2 linked regions of the Roseivirga sp. BDSF3-8 genome follow. Each later gene encodes a partner of the first gene's protein in a complex. Links are inferred from orthologs where the notes say so. Each region holds a gene or a part of one and is shown on either strand. Other genes may lie near its edges. The genes, in order: trxA and trxB.

Region 1 (17,602 bases):
GCCCCCAGCAGGCCTTTGGTTTCCCGCTCTATGTCTCCCTTCAGGTTATCACCAAATGACCCGATGGCTACAAGAGCAGCTATGCCCAGAACAATAGAGGAAAGGAATAACAGAAGGCGGGACCGTGACCTGCGGCTATCACGATAGGCCATTCGAATAAGCCAGCGTAGTCTTTTCATATTAAATGTCAGTGGTAATGGTAGGTTGAAACTGCCCCTGCAGGCTTTCGATAAGCTTACCACCTTTTAGCCGGACAATGTGGTGGGTACGGCGGGCGAGTTCCAGGTCATGAGTCACCAGTACCAGCGTAGTACCCGTTTCACGGTTCAGGTCAAATAGCATAGTTTCTACCAGTTCGCCTGTTTCTTCATCCAGGTTACCTGTAGGCTCATCTGCAAAGAGTATAGCAGGCTTATTGGCAAATGCTCTGGCCAAAGCCACCCGCTGCTGCTCGCCGCCGGAAAGCTGTGCCGGGTAATGGTCCACCCGCTCTCCAAGGCCTACTTTTTCTAATAGCTCCCTTGCGTATCCCGCTGCTTTGGTCTGTCCGGATAACTCCATGGGCACCATTACATTCTCCAATGCCGTAAGCGTAGGCAGTAATTGGAAATTCTGAAAAATAAATCCTACATGCTCATTTCTTACCGATGCTCTCTGGTCCTCCGAAAGGTCCTGAAGGGCTATACCATTTAAGGTGACCGATCCGCTACTGGCACTATCAAGGCCCGCACAGAGTCCAAGCAGGGTGGTTTTACCACTACCCGATGGCCCCACGATTGAGAACGTGGAACCTGATGGCACCTCAAATGAAACATCCTGAAGTACCGTCACATCGTGGGAGCCACTTGAATATATCTTAGTTAATCGGTCTACTTTAAGCATATCAGAATTAGCGTTTACCCTTATTTAACGGGATAACATTAGAACAGATATAGATTTCTGGGGAACGGTCAATATTTGGTTTTGACAGGCCCGATAGTTAAATTCTAGCTTATCAATACTAATTTTACAGACTATGAAAAGAAAGACCCTATCTCTTGAAAAGCTGAAAGTGCAGAGTTTTACCACCACTCAAAAAGTAAAAGGCGGCTTTGGTGAATACACCTTTGATGTAGAAGAATGCGGCGAAAGCAATAATGCCATGTGCACTTTTGACGATTGTCTCAGCCAGGGACCCGGCTGCAGTCGCTACCAGGTTTGCTGAATCAAAATGAAAATTTTTGATGGTATAGGCAGGAAGTTTTCCTGTCTTTTTTATTTACACTATATGAAAACATTGAAACTGAGCCTGGCCCTGTTATTTCTATTGATGTGGGGATGCCAGGAAGAAAGTAACCGCAAGACCAGCAGCTCTGAGAATAATACCAGCGGACAGTTGACCGAAGCAGATAATGAGCCTGCCCCTGAGCAAGGCAGTAAGGTTATTCTCTTCTTCGGCAATAGCCTGACCGCCGGTTATGGAGTAGAAACAGAAGAGGCTTTCCCGGCACTCATACAAGACAGGCTGGACAGCCTGGGCCTCAACTATAAAACCGTAAATGCAGGAGTAAGCGGAGAAACCACGGCAGGGGGGCTGGCCAGAATTGACTGGGTACTGGAGCGGTATGAGCCCGATATTTTCGTACTTGAGTTGGGAGCTAATGATGGCCTAAGAGGCCAGTCACTGGAGCAGGCCGAGCAGAATCTGCAGGGAATAATAGACCAGGTGAAAGAAACCTACCCCGGCGTAAAGCTGGTGTTAGCAGGGATGATGATCCCCCCTAACTACGGGCAGGATTACGCAGAAAAATTCAGGGCTATCTATAGCAGACTGGCACAGCAAAATAACTTATCTCTGATTCCCTTTCTGCTCGATGGGGTAGGCGGAAACCCTGAGCTCAACCAGGATGATGGCATCCACCCCACCGTGGCAGGACACAAGGTAGTAGCACAGAATGTCTGGAAAATTCTGGAACCCATTGTGGAGCAAAAAGTAGAGGCTGTCCCCTGATTTTGGTTAGGTATTTAAATCAGAATAGTCCTATATTTCAGATTGAATACATAACCATGTTCAATCGACTATGAATAAATTACTACTACCTATGCTGCTGGTGATGGCTGTAGCCTGCGGGTCGCCAGAAAAGAAAGAACAGCCTAAAGAAGAAGTAACAGAGACCACCCCCGATATGGAGGGTGATGGTGAGGAGATGGAGCCCGCCCGTACTGTGGAATTACCTGAAGACATCAACCAGGATGCCACATTTGCATTTGAAAATGACTCCGTAAGGCAAGAGATCACCGTTACTGTGGAGGGCGCCGATGATATTTACCTGCTTTACACAGTTCGTGACCCCGAGCTTACCTGTGCACTTCGTTATGAAGGCGGAGCCTCTGCACTATCCGGCCAGCCTGAGCTCATGGAAATGGCAAAGGATATGGAAGTCAGTTTCCCTGCCAAAAAATACATTTATCAGGATGAGCTATGTTCTCTGCTTATTTTCCTCGCAGATGATCGCTCACAGGTTGAGATTGAGGCCTTAGATTGTGAAAAAAGGTACCACAATTGCCCTGCATGGTCTTTAGCCCCTTTAACAAGGGTAACGGATAATAGTAATCCTGCTCAATAGACATTTATGTAAAAAGGGAGTTTATGCTATGTGGTCAACCTATTTTCACATCGTAAACTCCCCTATGCTTATCCCCGCGGCATCCTTACGCCAGTAAGAGGCCGGTATTGGCACCTCACGCCAGTTATTATATATCTGCTAAGTGAGATTACGGAAGTCGAAAAACCTCTTTTACAGAAGACCCGGATACTTAAAAGAGCCTTTACGCTGCCTGTTCCCTGGTTTCGCAGTACCCGGGGAGGAGGGGCCATAGTGCTTGGCACACGTAAGAGACCCCTGATCATTTTTACCGAAAATTTCTTTCTCCGCGAAATATATGGCCGCAATGCCCGCTACTATGGCAATAGGCTTGACGTTTGGCTGGATATGCTTTCCCATGAGGTAGGGCATGTGGCCCAGCTTGACCGCATCGGGGCACCGGCAAAGTATGTGCTTTCGTTTGCCTGGCAGTATCTGCGTACCATGAGCCATAATAGAGCTCCCCTTGAAAAAGAAGCAGAAACCGGCAGAAAGAGGTACAGGAGTTTCGTACACCATATCAGAAACAAGGGCCTCATGAAGGAATACTACACCTTGCTTAGGGCTGACAGTGCAGACGAAGCGAAAATCAGCCAGATCAGGCAATGGATCACTGAGTGGAAAAAGGCGAGCCAAACGAAAAACGCCTGACTCAAAAGCCAGGCGCCTTACTAATTAAACAGGGTATACCCCGGAATTACAATCAGTAGAATTACAGTAATCAGAATAACACCCCGCATCTGAACAGTAATGATGACGGGCTGTATGGAACTGACACTCTCCTTTACCGCCCTTAGCCTGGACGTCTGTGGTAGGAAAACTGGTAAGCTTTAGCTGCTCCAGCTTAGTTGTTTTTCTTTTCATAGCTTTAATTTTTAGTGTGTTTTAATTTACTAAAAATTCCAGAAAGACAGAAACCGCTCATCATCCGGACAGGATGATGCTCCCCTATCAGAATCATACAGATGCACCTCCACAAGCGACTGAGAAACAAGTACTGACACTCCTCATATAAAACACATCTCCCCTTGGTTTTTTTTGTCACCTCTCCCCTAAATCATTAAATTGCGAACTACTTTCCCGGTAAAAACCTCTCTCTGCATATGTACCTGATTTTTGATACCGAAACCACCGGTTTACCCAAACGATTTGATGCTCCCCTGGAGGACCTGGATAACTGGCCAAGGCTGGTCCAGCTTGCCTGGCAACTGCACGGCTCGAAGGGTGAGCTGCTGAGTACCGGAAATTTCATTGTAAAGCCGGAAGGGTTCACTATTCCCTTTAACGCAGAGAAGGTCCATGGCATAAGTACCGACCGTGCTATAAAAGAGGGCCACCCCCTTGAGGAGGTGCTGGCCAAGTTTGAGGTAGACCTGAAGCGTACCGACCGGGTCATCGGACATAATATTGAGTTTGACCTCAATGTTGTGGGAGCAGAGTTTCTCCGCAAGGAACTGGAGACGGTCATGCTCGGCATCACCCCTATCGATACTAAAGACGAGGCCACTGAGTTTTGTGCTATTCCCGGCGGTCGAGGGGGAAAGTTTAAGTGGCCCACCCTGACCGAATTACATCAGAAGCTTTTTGGTGAGGGCTTTGCCGATGCACACGATGCCGCCTATGACGTAGATGCGACGGCCAAGTGTTTCTTTGGCCTCATCACTAATGAGGTGATCGTGCCGCTGGGCGAAATTCCCTGTGCCGATGTCATATACGAAGCACCGAAGCTGGCCGAGGCTAATTTTGCCAAGCAAAGCAAAAGTGACGGGGGTCTCACGGTAGACAAACAGGCAGCTAAAAATATAGACGCCCCTTTTGCCCACCTGCACGTACATACCCAGTACACCATCCTGAACGCTACCTGTGAGGTAAAATCCCTCATTGCCAAAGCCAGGGAAGATAATATGCCCGCTGTAGCCATGACCGACCAGGGTAATATGATGGGGGCCTTCAAATTCGTAACCGAGGCATTAAAAGCTGGGCTTAAACCTGTGGTGGGTTGTGAGTTTTTTGTGGCAGAGGAGCGCACGAAGCTTCGGTTTACGAAAGACAATCCTGACCGCCGGTTTAACCAGGTCCTTATTGCCAAAAACCGGAAAGGCTACGAAAACCTCATTATGCTAAGCTCCATTGCCTACACAGAAGGCTTGTATGGCATCTATCCGCGTATAGACAAGGAGCTTATCGAGCAATACAAAGACAACGTAATCGCACTGACCGGCGGGCTTAGTGGCGAAATCCCCAACCTGATCCTGAATGTAGGTGAGCACCAGGCAGAGGATGCCTTCAAATACTGGCATGGGCTATTTGGCGACGATTTTTATGTAGAACTTATCCGTCATGGCCTGCCCGAAGAAGACCGGGTTAACGAGGTACTTCTTGGGTTTGCAAAAAAATACGGTGTTAAAGCCATCGCCGCTAATGACGTTTACTACCTCACCAAAGAGGATGCTAAAGCCCATGACGTCTTACTCTGTGTTAAAGACGGAGAAAAAATAACCACCCCTATCGGGCGGGGTCGTGGCAAAAGGTTTGGCTTTACCAACCAGGAATACTATTTCAAATCCCAGCAGGAAATGAAGGAGCTTTTTACAGAGCACCCCGAAGCCATAGAGAACATTACAGAAATACTGGACAAAATTGAGGAGTTTCAACTCAGCCGTGATGTTCTCCTGCCCAAATTTGATATCCCCGAGGAGTTCATCGACCCTAAAGATGATGAAGACGGCGGCAACCGGGGTGAAAATGCCTTCCTGCGCCACCTGACTTACGAGGGCGCCAAAAAGCGGTACCCCGAAATAACAGACGAAATCCGCGAACGCCTGGACTTTGAACTTTCAGTTATCGAAAACACAGGGTACCCCGGCTACTTCCTGATTGTGCAGGACTTTACCACTGAGGCCAGAAAAATGGGGGTTTCAGTAGGGCCGGGCCGGGGATCAGCCGCCGGTTCAGCGGTGGCATACTGTATAGGTATCACCAACGTGGACCCCATCGCTTACGACCTCCTGTTTGAGAGATTCCTAAATCCTGACAGGGTATCAATGCCCGATATTGATATCGACTTTGATGATGAAGGGCGTGAGAAAGTACTTCAGTACGTAGTAGATAAGTATGGATACAACCAGGTATCTCACATTATCACCTACGGCACCATGGCTGCCAAGTCCAGCATCAGGGACTGCGCCCGTGTGATGGACCTGGACCTGACGCAAGCCAATGAGCTGGCCAAACTGATTCCTGAAAAACCCGGCATCACATTAGACAAAGCTTTCCGGGAAGTAAGCCAGCTTAAAAATGAGATGCTCGGCTCCGGGCTGCGCAGTGAGGTACTAAAGCAGGCTGTAAAGCTGGAAGGTTCTATCCGAAATACAGGTATTCACGCCTGTGGGGTGATCATCACCCCCGATGACCTGCGCAAGTTTGTACCCGTGGCTGTCGCAAAGGATGCCCCGCTCGTGGTTACGCAGTTTGACAACAGCGTGGTGGAAAACGCCGGCCTGCTGAAGATGGACTTCCTTGGGCTTAAAACCCTCACTATCATCAAGACAGCCTGTAGATACGTCAAAGAGCGGCACGGAGTGGAAATCATACCTGACGATTTGCCCCTTGATGATCCTAAAACGTACGAGCTTTATCAAAAAGGGCAGACTAACGGTACCTTCCAGTTTGAGTCTGCAGGTATGCAAAAATACCTGCGCGAACTAAAGCCCGACCGCTTCGAAGACCTGATTGCCATGAACGCCCTTTACCGTCCGGGGCCGCTGGAATATATCCCTAACTTCGTGGCCCGTAAGCATGGCCGCGAGCCGGTAAACTATGACCTCCCCGAAATGGAGGAGTACCTGGGAGAAACCTACGGAATTACCGTATACCAGGAGCAGGTAATGCTTCTTTCTCAAAGTCTCGCCGGATTTACCAAAGGCCAGGCCGATGCCCTGCGTAAGGGTATGGGTAAAAAGAAGAAGGAAATTCTGGATGAGCTTCAGCCCAAGTTTTACGAGGGCGGGATGGAACGTGGCCACCCCAAGGATAAGCTCGAAAAGATATGGAAAGACTGGGAGGCTTTTGCCGCCTATGCATTTAACAAATCGCACAGTACCTGCTACTCCGTAGTAGCATACCATACTGCCTACCTTAAGGCCCATTACCCTGCCGAGTACATGGCAGCGGTGCTGACCCATAACCAAAGCAATATAGACAAGGTAACCTTCTTTATGGAAGAGTGCCGCAGCCTGGGCATAAAGGTGCTTGGCCCTGATGTAAATGAATCGGGCGTAGACTTTATGGTGAATAAACAGGGAGAGATACGCTTTGGCCTGGGGGCTATAAAAGGTACAGGTGAGGCCGCTGTTGAAAGTATTATTGAAGAAAGGAAAGAAAACGGTGCTTTCAAGGACATTTTCGACTTCGCCCAGCGCGTCGACCTCCGCTCTGTAAACCGCAAGACATTTGAAGTACTGGCGCGGTCAGGTGCATTTGATTGCCTGGGAGAATTCCATCGCCGGCAGTACCTGGAACCTGACGAAAGCGGCCAGACGCTTAGTGAAAAGGTAATTAAGTACGCTCAAAAGCTTCAGCAGGAGTCCAGTAGTGCACAGGCTTCACTATTTGGAGGCGAGTCCGGCGTGGATGTACCTAAACCCAGGGTGGCACCTATTGAGCCATTCAGCACCTTCGAGCAGCTTAATATTGAACGCGACGTCGTAGGACTGTACATCACCGGGCACCCACTTGACCAGTTTAAACTGGAGATAAACAGTTTTTGCAACAGCACCCTGGGTGACATGAAAGACCTGGAACGGCTCAGACAAAAAGGAGAGGTTACCGCTGCAGGTATTGTTACTGATGTGGCCCACAAAACCACCAAAAACGGGCGCCCTTTTGGGATCCTAAACCTTGAAGACTATAACGAGTCCCATACCTTTTACCTGTTTGGTGAAGACTACATGAAATTCAAGCCATTCCTGACAAAAGATTGGTTTCTATTTCTTCGAGGCAAGGTAGGTACTCGCTGGAAAGGAGAAGAGTTGGAGTTTAAAATAATGGAAATGGAACTCCTGGCTGAGATCAGGGAAAAGATTGCGAAAAAAATCCTTATGGAAATCACTCCCTCACTGGTTGATGGAGACTTTATAGCCGCTCTGGAAGACACCGCTACGAGGTACCCGGGAAATTGCCCGCTGCAAGTGACCATTCGTGATGAGGAGCTAGGTTACAATATCCCTTTATATAGCCGTAAGTTTTTAGTGTCACCAGACACGGCCCTGTTGAAAGTTCTGGGCGAACTATCAGAAGACAAATGTAAGATACTGACTTAGAGATACTTGAAATAATAGGGCAATTTAAACATCTACGGGCCCTTTTTAGTTTTGTAGGTGTATAAACAGATTTACGCGATATTCTGGCTAATTGACGTTCTGCTGACATTTCTAGCCATAACTTTTTACTGTATATTCGCGTACCCTTAACTAGAGTTTTTTTAAAGCGTAAAATATCATGAGTAAAGCCATTGAAATTACGGATGCTAATTTTAACGACATCATAAATACTGATAAGCCTGTACTGGTTGATTTTTGGGCAGAGTGGTGCGGTCCTTGTAAGATGATCGGTCCCCTGGTAGAAGAAATTGCCGGTGAATACGAAGGCAAAGCAGTTGTAGGTAAGGTAGATGTTGACGCAAACCACGAAATTTCTGCCAAGTATGGCATCAGAAGTATTCCTACCCTCTTGTTTTTCCGCAATGGCGAGATAGTTGACAAGCAGATAGGTGCCGTGCCTAAAAATGTACTGGCGCAAAAGCTCGATGCCCAAATGAGCGAGCAGTCATAAAATAATTACAGATACGTTTATTAAGGCCTGCCTTTCCGCAGGCCTTTTTCTTTTAGTATGCCAGAGCAACTTCGGGATGCTGCCTGTATAGGCTTTACCTAACATAATGGCCTGACAGCAGTACAACCCTTTAAAGCAAATATTTTAAACCTAAAGATATTTGCCAGCCCCTATTCATTAGAATTCATATTCCCACCCAAAAGTTGTATTTTTAAAATAAATAAAAAAGTAATCGAATCCTCCCTTCACCGGAGATAATTCGCAATTTCTAACCCGGCTCTTAACCGTTTCTAAACCGTCTTTAGACCGCCTAACGTAGGCTTGTTCTCCAGCATTCTATTTGGCTGAAAACCCCTCTTCAAACCCCTGCCCCAATAGTACATTTCCATTATCTGTATTACAACAACCTTCATCCACTTGAGATTATATATTGTATAGAAAATTCCAAGCAGGCAACTACCAGCTCCAGACATTACTAAACTGCTATGCAGGCTATGAATGCAATATGGCTAAAGGACTTTATTGTTTCCCCCGGCAAACCACCCTCCTGTTTTGAGGCTTCAATATAAATTTGGCTGTTTATGAAAGTCCCTTCTGACGTCGTGCTTTTACTGAAATAAAGCAAAAAAACCTAGTATTGATCAACTTCTGCAAGATTATTGTACAAGCATCCGTGTAGTCTCACTATCGCTAATAACTGAAAACAATACCTTCCAAAACCCCTAAAAACAACCACCGGAAAAGGACCAAAGTACTGGTAATTTCTCTCTCCCCTTAATTTTATTCTCTTCAACGGTAACTAGTGTCGGAACAGCTATTTACTTTCTTCCTTCCCCTGTGTGAGTTCTTCTTAGAGAGGTAAGGATTTACACAAGATTAGTACAATTTAACGCGAATTGATTAAGTAATTTTGGGGCTACTGCAAGGCTGGATTTATCTATCTGGTCTGATATTAGAACCTATTAAAAAATCGATTTATCAACTATCATTCAACTTTATCAAAACTCAAAAAAATGAGGTTAACCTACAAAAATCAGCTACGAACCCTTCAGGCATTCGCCATGGCAGGTGTGATCGGATTTATGACAGCATGTGGAAGCGATGATGAAGGTCCGGAAGTAATGCCTGCTCCCACTGTTTCTTCCTTTTCGCCTGACAGCGGATTAGAAGGAGAGACAATCACCATAAACGGAACCAACTTCTCAGAAACCAGCAGTGAAAACAGCGTCAACTTCTCTAGCGGCGTTGCGGCAACTGTCACATCAGCTTCATCCACCAGCCTGGAGGTAGAAGTCCCAACGGGCGCTGTTAGCGGACCTGTTTCAGTTACGGTAGACGGTCAGACAGGCACATCTACTGCTGAGTTTACCGTATTGGAAGAGACCATGGCGCTCAAACAGCAAATTGACAACAGCAGTAGCGAGGCCAAAACTACAAGTTCTTTGCCGAGCAACATCCAATATGGTTATCATTTTACTGCGCTTAAGAGTGGCGACATTACTGATATGGCAGTTGTTTACCCTACAAGTAAAGATGTAACTGTATATGTGTGGGCTGATGAAAATGAGACACTATTAGATAGTTTAACGATAACGTCTGCCACGTCTTTTAACTACGTAGAGTTAATAGACCCTATAGCCCTAGAAGAAGGTAAGAAATACAGGATTACTATGTATATAGCTTTAGGGGAAGATGCAAGCTACGTCAGTGATGTTACCTATCCATTTACAAGAGGTAGCATCGAGCTATTAAACCTTGTAGCCACAAATGGCGAAAACACAGCCCAATTTCCAAAGGTCAATGCCGGAGAAAACTACGTAGCTGGCTTTGTAGATTTTGTGTATAGAACAGAAAAATAAATCAACCTGTGGTGAAAACGTTTTTACTTAGTTTACTTGTTATAATGATAGTTACTACCTCGTCCTTTGGACGAGGTAGTATCATTGATCTACTTACAGGGTCAACGGGAAGTAACCTTGACTATAATCTAGAGCTAAACGGCAACCCAAACACTAAATTGTGTAAATCAGCCAGTTCTGGAACTTTTGATCTTGTCATCAGTGAAAAAAATGGTAAGAACGTTTGGTTTTCAAACAATGTTAGAATTGTTATTTCAGTTCCTACTGGTTATAAGATTAATAGTGCCTATGATTATAACGTCGCTAATGTAGATACAGACAATACTGACACTGATTTTGAAAAATCCAACATAGATGTTTATCACACTCCATCAGCAATATTTATTACATTCAAAAATGTAAGCAGTGATCATCAGGACAAGCTAACTATATCTGGCCTGGAAATTACAGCAGAAAGCCCTTCTGCAAGTGGTGCTATGTCTATTTTCATCGAAAAAGATTTAGACTCACAAACATTCGATAACCTTACTGAGCTTTCATTTACTACACCTGAAGCCTACATATATGCTTCTACTACTTCTGTAGATAACAGATTCGCGCCCAATGAAACTTTCAATATAGTTGTAAATGCACCTGACAAAGATAAAGCAAAACATTCTCTAGTTATTGAAGATGGAAGTAATCAGGATGTGACTTCCAACTTTACTGTAGACTTTAATAATGGTATCTACACTGTAACCTGCCCTGAAGATGCAGGCACCTACTCACTCAAGGTATCCTATGAGGACGATGGTTGTAAAGCAAGTGCAAGTCCCATTGCTTTTTCCATTGTTATTCCCTCCATATTTCATGTTGAAAGTATCAGTGGACCTGATTTAGACCCTACCTATTGCGAGGACGAGGGAACTTTCAAAGTATACTTTGACCCCGATGAAATATATAGCGGCAGCACTACCGGTACTGTTGTAGAAGTATTTGGACAGACAGTAGACCTCTTTGATATTAATGGCAATCCCTACAGTGAGCTTGGTGATGCTTACTTTAATATAAACCTCGCTGACTATCCTATAGATACGATAGCCATTTCTGCCTACCGTACCTATAGCTCCATCTCACAAGGCGATTGTGAAAACCTTTGCTTTAATTCCTATGATGATTGTAGGCGTACATGCGATATAAAGTACCCTGACATCATTATTAAAGACCCTATACTCTACCCTACGGACCCTTTTTATCAGCCGCTTGGCAGCCCTAAGACCTTCGGTAGCAGCAATCAAAGTGGCAAAGTAGCCCCGCAATTTTCAACTACCATTCCATTACCAAAAGCGGTAACTGACCAGGCGTATGCCACATATTACAACCCGGATAGGGATGTATGTTACAATGATTGTGAACAGGAACTAAACTACTGTATCACAACCTGTAGCAGCAGCACAGCAGAAAAGCAAACACCTCCCAGGAAAGCCAGCTTTACCATAGTGGCTAAACCTGCGGTGTCAGTATCCTTTGCCCCTGAATATTGTGACGAAAGCTCAAATATAAACCTGGGCGAACTGGTTAGCCCTAATGATGGCTATGGCACAATCACTATCCTCAGCGACACCACCGACATTACCAGTACTGCTATCAACAGTGCCCAGCAATTTGTACCCTCAGCACTAAATCCCGGTACTTACTCTGTCGTATTAGAGTATGATAACGGAGTATGTATTGAAACGGCGAATGACAGCTTTACAGTCACTTCGTCTCCTGACTTTGGCCTGTCTGTCGTTAATTCCACAGATACTACCTCACTTGCAGGATTTGCAGTCTGCGAATCTGAAGCCGCACTGACTATCATGGAAAATGACGGGAGTGGTAACCTTATTGCTGCAGATATCAGTAACATGATCATCACTTACGCTGCAGATACAGTCAACCCCGCGAATATACTGGTAGAAACAAACGGACAAGTTACCCTTGACCCCACACAACTGGATCCTGGCTTTACCTATTCTGTAGGTTACACCAAGGCATCCGGAAGCTGCTCTGCCTCAAGGTCATTTCCGATTACTATTAACCCTAACCCCACCCCTTTCTTTACAGGGCTTAGAACAGAATACTGTGAGGCAGATCCTTCAAAAATAGAGCTCAAGCTCAATCCTGAACCGAAAACCAACACTGTGGATCTACAGATATTTAACCTTTCCGGGGATGATGTCACCAGCACCTATGCTGCCATTACCCAGGACACAGTCGGTGATTATTACTTTGAGCCCCGGTTATTACCGGCAGATACGTACATAGTAAGATACTCGTTTACTAATGGCAATACAGGGTGTACCGGTATCTTTGAATCAGATGAGGTAACTATTTTCCCTTCACCCGACAGCACGTACACGGTAGAAAATTTCTGCCTGGGACAGACAACACTATTTACTGCTACTGAACCCGAAGCAGCAGACAGTTCCACTACATATGTATGGGAGTTTGGTGACGGTACGGTACAGCGCGGTCGTACCGTATCGAAAAAATTTGCCGTGGCAGGGTTCCAAACTGTTACCTTTACTATCACCAACGCCGGTGGCTGCTCATTTACCACTAAAAAGAATGTAGCTATTTATCCACTGCCTGTGATGGATTACACCTCATACGGGTACTGCGAAAATAACCCTACCACCTTTGATGCTACGGTAGCCGCCAATGCTGATGCAGCAGATACCAGCTATTCGATAGACCGCTACATATGGGACTATGGTGATGGCGTAACAGATACACTGGATGCCTCTACCCCTATAGCCGAGCACGTCTATACCAGTACAGGCAAAAAGGTAGTCACCCTCACCATCGAAACAGCCAAAGGATGCGGTGACCAACTTACCCGTGAGATATTCATTTTCCCGGTAATTTCAGCCGAGCTATACAGGGAACAGTTTGAAGCCGGCTACTCACCTGAAGCCAATGGCTGGCTTAACAGCCACATCCTTGATAGCTTAGGACTAAGCAGTTGGAGACTTGAGCAGATAGATTCTGTAGGGATGGCATGGACGACCCGTGATAATAGCGGCACATACTTTAATAACGAAAAGAGCTACCTCGAAAGCGCCTGTATCGATATGAGCGTGTATGACGACCCCCAGATGAACCTATACTACGAGTGCGATACGGATAATGGAAATGACGGTGCCGTAGTGCTCTATAGTACAGATGGCGGCATAGACTGGGTAGTACTGGGAGACGGCCCTGATGGCGTGGGCTGGTACAATACTGATAACCTGCTCGGACAGCCCGGCGAAGAGTTTAATGCTTCCAGAAAAGGCTGGTCCGGCTCAGATACCGGCTGGACAGTAGGTAAATACCCTCTTGCTGAAGTTTCCGCGGCGGCTGCTTCCGGAAATGGACTGGTACGTTTCCGGTTGGCATTTGGTAGTAACACAGATAACCCGATCGATGCTATATTTGGCGGCTTTTCGCTGGATGAGGTCAGGGTGTTTAATAAGAACAAACTGGTGCTGCTGGAGCATTTCACCAACCTGACAGATGCAGGTGCCAAAGCTGAACGTGAGGCACTAATGACCTACGACGAAAGCAGGGATGACGTAGTTAAGATACAGTACCACATCCCTGATCCCGTGGAAGATGAAGTATACCTCTCACATAACCCTCAGGTTCATGGTGTGCCTTGGCTGACTTATGGGATATCCGGACCCGGCGTAACAGTTGTGGAAGGCAGGTACAATTCCCCGGTTAATTTCACCGACGGATGGGGGCCTACTGCCACCACATTCCACTCCCTTGAATCCACACCTTTCGAACTGGCAACCACTTACACCGGTGGGCGTAATGGAGATCCACTCCAGATATCAGTAGATGTGATATACAATGGCACCATAATAAACAGCGATACAGCTATTAATCAGCGATTATCTCTAAAAACAGCCGTCGTGATGGAGACCATGACTGAAAGTGGCGAAACCATGCGTAAGGTGTTTTATGACTTCGTATCTCCTGCCACCGGCGTATATATAGACGGGCCTTGGGAGCCAGGGATAGACCGTACCGATAATGTCACTATGGAATGGGCCCCTCCTCATACAGCCGAGGCCTCCACGTTTAGCCTGGTGTCCTGGCTGCAATTTACTGACATACAGTACTATGATGAATATAATCATCCGATAAGGCCTGTGCTGCAATCGGCATACCTGCCTGTGGCTCAGCCCGTAGATGCCACCCGGGTGACCGGGATAGCCGATGATATGGCTAGTGAGGAAATAGGCCTTTACCCTAATCCGGCAAGAGACGTAGTCGCTCTTACCTTCCCCTACCCTACCATACAGCCATATGAAGTATCACTGATTGACATGACGGGTAAAACTCACGGCCATTACGTCGTACCTGGAGGAAGCCGCGCCTATGAATTACAAATCAGCCAACTACCCAGAGGGCTGTACCTTGTGAGGATCTATGATAATAAGGGGCAGCAAGTGGTAAAAAAGCTACTGCTACGATAATAAAGAAGGACCCGATAACATGAAAAAGCACCTTTTATCCATCGGAATAGCAGGCATACTGAGCCTCGGGGCTTGCACAGATAGTGTGGAGGTGGCCGAACCGGAGCGGTTTATCAGATACTACGGTTCCGCCTATGATGATGAAGGCTATGCCGTAGCCAGCCTGCCAGGCGAAGGGTACCTGCTAGCGGGAAACAGCCAGGCAGCCAGTCCGGAGGGAACCCGTTTTACCCGCATGTATGCCGCCCGTACCGATCTCAATGGCAGGGTTCTATGGGAAAGGACATATGGAGGTAACAGCGCCTTTACTAATGCAAGCCATGTGCTGGCAGATGATGAAGGCGGCGCTATCCTATACGGTACCGTCACATCCCATGAAGGCGACATGGACGTTCTGCTCTTGCGTACAGATGCGGCAGGTAGCGTGATGGACTCAATTACTTATGGGATACCGGGGCAAGATGACATTGCTGCCACCATATTGAAAACCCAAAGCGGATTTATACTGGGAAATACTATTGGGGAGAACGGTAAAGTCACTGACGTGGCCCTGCGTGAAATAGATGCGGCAGGAAGTACTTTGTGGACTGAAAACTATGGCAATATCGGCCCCCTGCGCAGTATTAGTTCAGTAGTTCAGACAGCATCAGGATACGCCTGGGCAGGCACTGTCGCCCGCGGTTCGGATAACGAAATTGTGCTTGTGGCTACAGACAGCCAAGGCGCTATCTTAAGTCAGCAGAACATTCTCCCAGAGGGAGCTTCATCTATTCGCTCTGCCGGCATGCAACGAACGGGTGGTCAGTACCTGCTTGCCGGTAATGTACATACCGGATCCGGTAAAAGAATAGCTATAATGAACATACGGCTTACGGGAAATACCTTTGCTGTAGAGCAGACAAAAATCATCTCTGGCAACTCAGACCAGGAAATAAACTGGGCTGAACCCAGTGGCAACGGAGGCTTGCTACTAGGCGGATACTATGACAACGGCCTTTCTCTTGAAGATTGGATGCTAATAAAAACAGACCGGGAGGGAAACGAGTTGTGGCGAAAATCCTATGGCAGTGGAACGGGCCCTGATGAGATTCATCATATTACCAGAACGCCCCTTGGAGATATATTGCTCCTTGGCACAGTACACTTTGCAAACAACTCCATAATTGCATTATACAAAACTGACAATCAAGGAAATATACTTGATTCAACCCCTCAGTAATTCATTTGTAGTATATAGTTTCGACACACTGGGAGAGCCCTTTACCGGCTCTCCTTTATTTCTACTACCAGGCTAGCCCCTGTGGCATATCACTTTATACGGGCAGTGCCGGCATTTGTCTTCATCAGGGGTTTGATCAAATGGCTGAGCCACATCATATATTTCACTCAGCAGCCCCCCCAACCTTTCCAGATACTCAGTCCGGTAAGGCGAAACATCCAACACAGGGTGTTTGTCCATGACAAACGTCATACTGAAATCCCTGCCAAAGAGCTCTTTAACATTATAAAGTCCTGGCATTACCGCACTGCTTTTTTTCCCTGCCTGGGTCTGGTATAGAAATCCGTATAAAAAAGTCTGCATGGCCGCCTTATTCCGTTTAGGGTCTTCCCTGTCGAAGAGGCTCTCTATGCTCGCCACTTTTTTGTCATCCTTACCCGTTTTGTAGTCTATCACCCTTACGTGGCCATCTTTACTGTCTACCCGGTCAATTATTCCTCCCAGTACGACCGTACTTTCATTCACAGGCACCTCCAGAGTATAACCCTGCTTCTCAAGGCCTAATATTTCAAATGGGGCATCCTGGCGATCCTTATCCAAAACCTTGCCTGCCATTTTCATAATTATCTCCCTGGCTATTACATTCCGTCCTTCAAACCTGAATGCTTTTTCCTCAGCCTTATTCGTGCCTCCGTAATGATTTTTGAATGCTTTCTCAACGGCAGCAGGAAGCCTTTCCCTCAGGACAGGAAAATCAGAAGGCTCCAGCAGCGGCTCTTTTTTTCGTTCGATAAACTCTTCATAAAGAAACTCCATGGCCTCATGCAGAATGTTTCCGAAGATACGCTGGTCCACCTCCTCTTCTACTTCATCTGCCTCCTTTAAGCCTGCAACATACCTGAAATAAAATCGCAGACGGCAGTCCAGATATGCGTTGATGGCACTTGCTGTCATGGGTCTTTCAGGCATGACTCCATCTATTTTAAACCACTTATCCATCTTACTCATAATGGAGTCAGTCTTATCTACACTGATTGACACCGGCTGCCGCCCCCTAACAGCATTGCTGACCACTGTGTGGCTAAAAGTCCACTCCTCAGGGCGCTCATAAATAAGTTGATAGAGAAAGCGGCTCATCCCCCCGCTATTGCGGGTGCTTACCGTGGCATTATAAAGCAAAGTGACTTTTTGAGCCCTGCGTAGAAGGTTATAAAACACATTAGCACTTACTGCGTCAGTATGCTCCGGCGTGGAAAGACCGAATGCACGCCTTAGTGCGTATGGTACGTAACTACTGCCTGAAGATATAGGAGGAAACACCCCCTCATTCATATTAAGCATGATGACATGGTCAAAATCCAGATTCCTGGTTTCCAGCATCCCCATAATCTGTAACCCATTCAAGGGTTCGCCGCTAAATGGCACCCTGAGAAAACGGGCCAGGTTTCTGTACAGCCTGAGAAAAGTTTCCAGTCCGATCTCAAGAGAGTTCTTCGCCAGCGTATCTCCCAGCCGCTTCAGGTGACTCTCAAAAGCAAACACATATTCCAGCTCCAGGTCTGCACGGCCGGTTGGCTG
Region 2 (2,943 bases), 3.8 Mb from region 1 along the record:
CAGCTCAAGATTAGCAAGCAAATTACTAACAGGGAAAGCCAGTCCCTCGATAAGTATCTGCAGGAGATAGGCAAGGTTGACCTGCTTACTCCTGATGAAGAGGTTTCGCTTGCTAAAAGAATTCGTGAAGGGGACCAAATGGCCCTGGAAAAACTTACGAAAGCGAATTTGCGATTTGTGGTGTCCGTAGCGAAGCAATATCAAAACCAGGGACTATCTCTGGGTGACCTTATCAATGAAGGTAACCTTGGCTTGATCAAAGCTGCACAGCGTTTCGACGAAACCCGCGGATTTAAGTTTATCAGTTACGCCGTTTGGTGGATCCGCCAGTCAATTCTGCAGGCACTGGCCGAGCAGTCCAGAATTGTTCGTCTTCCATTAAATAGAGTAGGTTCACTTAATAAGATCAGCAAGACGTTCTCTGAGCTGGAGCAAAAGTATGAGCGTGAGCCTAGCCCGGATGAACTTGCGGAAGTACTTGATGTCACTACTAATGAAGTAGTGGATACCATGAAGATTTCCGGACGTCACGTATCTATGGATGCGCCGTTTGTACAGGGAGAGGAGAATAGCCTTCTTGACGTACTTGAAAATGATACGGAAGAAACGCCTGATAATGAGTTGATGAATGACTCACTTCGTAAGGAGGTGCAGCGTGCTCTTTCGACCCTTACTCAGCGTGAGGCCGATGTTATCACTCTGTATTTCGGTTTGAATGGCGAACACAGTATGACCCTTGAAGAGATTGGCGAAAAATTCAATCTGACTCGCGAACGTGTTCGTCAGATTAAGGAAAAAGCCATCAGAAGATTAAGGCATACGAGTCGCAGTAAGGCCCTGAAACCTTATCTTGGCTAAAACGTAATTATTTCAGGATGAAATTGTAAAGGTCTCCCTCATGAGACCTTTTTTCGTCTGGTAATACCTTGTATTTTTGTCAGGCTAAAAAACTTATAGGATAGAATGACGACAGAGAAGGCAAATGTACTAATTATTGGGTCGGGACCTGCCGGATATACGGCAGCTATATATGCTGCCAGGGCCGGACTTAAACCTATATTGTACCAAGGCCAGCAGCCAGGTGGGCAGCTTACTATAACTAATGATGTAGAGAACTATCCTGGATACCCCGAAGGTGTTATGGGGCCTCAAATGATGATGGATTTCCAGAAACAGGCCGAAAGATTCGGGACAGATATACGTCATGGATTGGCAACGGGTGTAGACTTTACCTCATACCCCCATAAAGTAACCATAGATGATAACCTGGTGATCGAGGCAAATGCTGTGATCATTTCGACAGGTGCTTCGGCCAAATGGCTCAATATTCCTTCTGAGGAGAAGCTCAATGGTAAAGGAGTATCGGCTTGTGCTGTCTGTGATGGGTTCTTTTTCCGGCAGCAGGACGTAGCCATCGTGGGAGGTGGTGATACTGCTTGTGAGGAAGCCAGCTACCTGAGTAAAATATGTAAGAAGGTTTACATGCTCGTTAGGAAAGATGAGATGCGTGCATCTAAGATCATGCAGAGCAGGGTATTAAACACACCTAACATCGAGATTCTCTGGAACAGTGAAACAGATGAAATCCTTGGAGAGGATGAGGTGACCGGTGTAAGGGTATTTAACAACAAAACAAACGAAAAGTATGAGCTGCCTATCAGCGGCTTTTTCGTAGCTATCGGGCATAAGCCGAATACGGATATATTTACAGATTATCTGGATATGGATGATGCCGGATATGTGAGAACAGTGCCTGGTACCAGCAAAACTAACGTTGAAGGTGTATTTGCCTGCGGCGATGCTCAGGATAAGATATATCGCCAGGCAGTTACAGCTGCCGGAAGTGGCTGTATGGCTGCCCTTGACGCAGAACGGTTTCTCTCTGCCAAAGAAATGGAGCTTGCCGAAGTAACTAATTCGTAATAGGTCATTACTTAAAAATATAACGGAGGGTATAATTTATCCTCCGTTTTTTTATTATGAAGCTGGATATACTTGTTTTTGCAGCGCATCCTGATGATGCAGAATTGTCTTGTTCGGGCACTATTGCCGCACACGTGGCTAAAGGAAAAAAGGTGGGCATCGTAGACCTTACCAGGGGCGAAATGGGAACACGCGGGTCTGCTGACCTGCGGGACCAGGAGGCTGCTGCGGCAGCCAAAATATTAGGCTTAGCTGTAAGGGATAATCTTCGATTCCAGGATAGCTTTTTTCAAAATGACCGGGACCACCAAATGGCCGTAATCAAGGCCATTAGGAAATACCAGCCGGAGATTATTCTTGCTAATGCTATTCATGACAGACACCCAGATCATGGCAGGGCGGCAGAGCTTTTACAACAATCAGTATTCTTGAGCGGGTTGCGGAAGATCACTACTACTGATGACGATAAAGAGCAACAGCCCTGGCGCCCTAAAGCCGTATACAATTATGTACAGAGCTTATACATAAAGCCGGATTTCGTTATGGATATAACTGGCTACTGGAAAGTGAAGATGGATAGTATCCGGGCTTACGAGAGTCAGTTCTTCGACCCTAAAAGTGAGGAACCGGAAACTTACATAAGCAGACCTGAATTTATTGATTTTCTGGAAGCCAGAGCCAGGGAATATGGTAATCAGATAGGAGTCACCTATGGTGAAGGATTTACGGTGAATCGTACCCCAGGTGTCAGTGACCTGTTTGTGCTAACATAATAGCTATCAAGGCGCCAGTCGGGTTTTGTTCCAGCCGTTTTCATGCCAGTCATAACATATTCTATCATGAAGGCGGCTTGGTCTTCCCTGCCAGAACTCAATACGAAGAGGCATTAGCCTGTAGCCCCCCCAGTGTGCCGGGCGAGGTACTTCCATTCCCTCATATTTTCCCTGTAGCTCTTCATTTTTTTCTTCCAGTACTTCCCGGCTTTCGATGGGCTGACTCTGAGGAGATACCCAGGCTCCG

What was found.
Region 2: the proteins of trxA (region 1) and trxB are in contact, whole or in part, in a crystal structure (PDB 1F6M), measured with the Escherichia coli proteins. The link is inferred for Roseivirga sp. BDSF3-8 from one-to-one orthologs.

What each region holds. Positions count from the first base shown.
Region 1 is NZ_JBGNFV010000001.1:649,155-666,756, forward strand. Bases 6,880-9,789 are described here. They hold trxA (thioredoxin), read left to right. Parts: upstream 6,880-8,123; coding sequence 8,124-8,456; downstream 8,457-9,789. Other genes in these bases: dnaE (DNA polymerase III subunit alpha), read left to right, coding at 6,880-7,945; AB9P05_RS02630 (IPT/TIG domain-containing protein), read left to right, coding at 9,470-9,789. Outside these bases: AB9P05_RS02585 (ABC transporter permease), read right to left, coding at 1-179; AB9P05_RS02590 (ABC transporter ATP-binding protein), read right to left, coding at 181-882; AB9P05_RS02595 (hypothetical protein), read left to right, coding at 1,016-1,204; AB9P05_RS02600 (arylesterase), read left to right, coding at 1,268-1,990; AB9P05_RS02605 (hypothetical protein), read left to right, coding at 2,061-2,606; AB9P05_RS02610 (hypothetical protein), read left to right, coding at 2,637-3,275; AB9P05_RS02615 (hypothetical protein), read right to left, coding at 3,300-3,488; more of dnaE, read left to right, coding at 3,728-6,879; more of AB9P05_RS02630, read left to right, coding at 9,790-10,315; AB9P05_RS02635 (PKD domain-containing protein), read left to right, coding at 10,360-14,805; AB9P05_RS02640 (hypothetical protein), read left to right, coding at 14,825-16,024; AB9P05_RS02645 (PD-(D/E)XK nuclease family protein), read right to left, coding at 16,097-17,602. UniProt on the Escherichia coli protein: Participates in various redox reactions through the reversible oxidation of its active center dithiol to a disulfide and catalyzes dithiol-disulfide exchange reactions.
Region 2 is NZ_JBGNFV010000001.1:4,461,512-4,464,454, forward strand. It holds trxB (thioredoxin-disulfide reductase), read left to right. Parts: upstream 1-963; coding sequence 964-1,923; downstream 1,924-2,943. Other genes in the region: AB9P05_RS18395 (RNA polymerase sigma factor RpoD/SigA), read left to right, coding at 1-858; bshB1 (bacillithiol biosynthesis deacetylase BshB1), read left to right, coding at 1,980-2,696; pdxH (pyridoxamine 5'-phosphate oxidase), read right to left, coding at 2,703-2,943.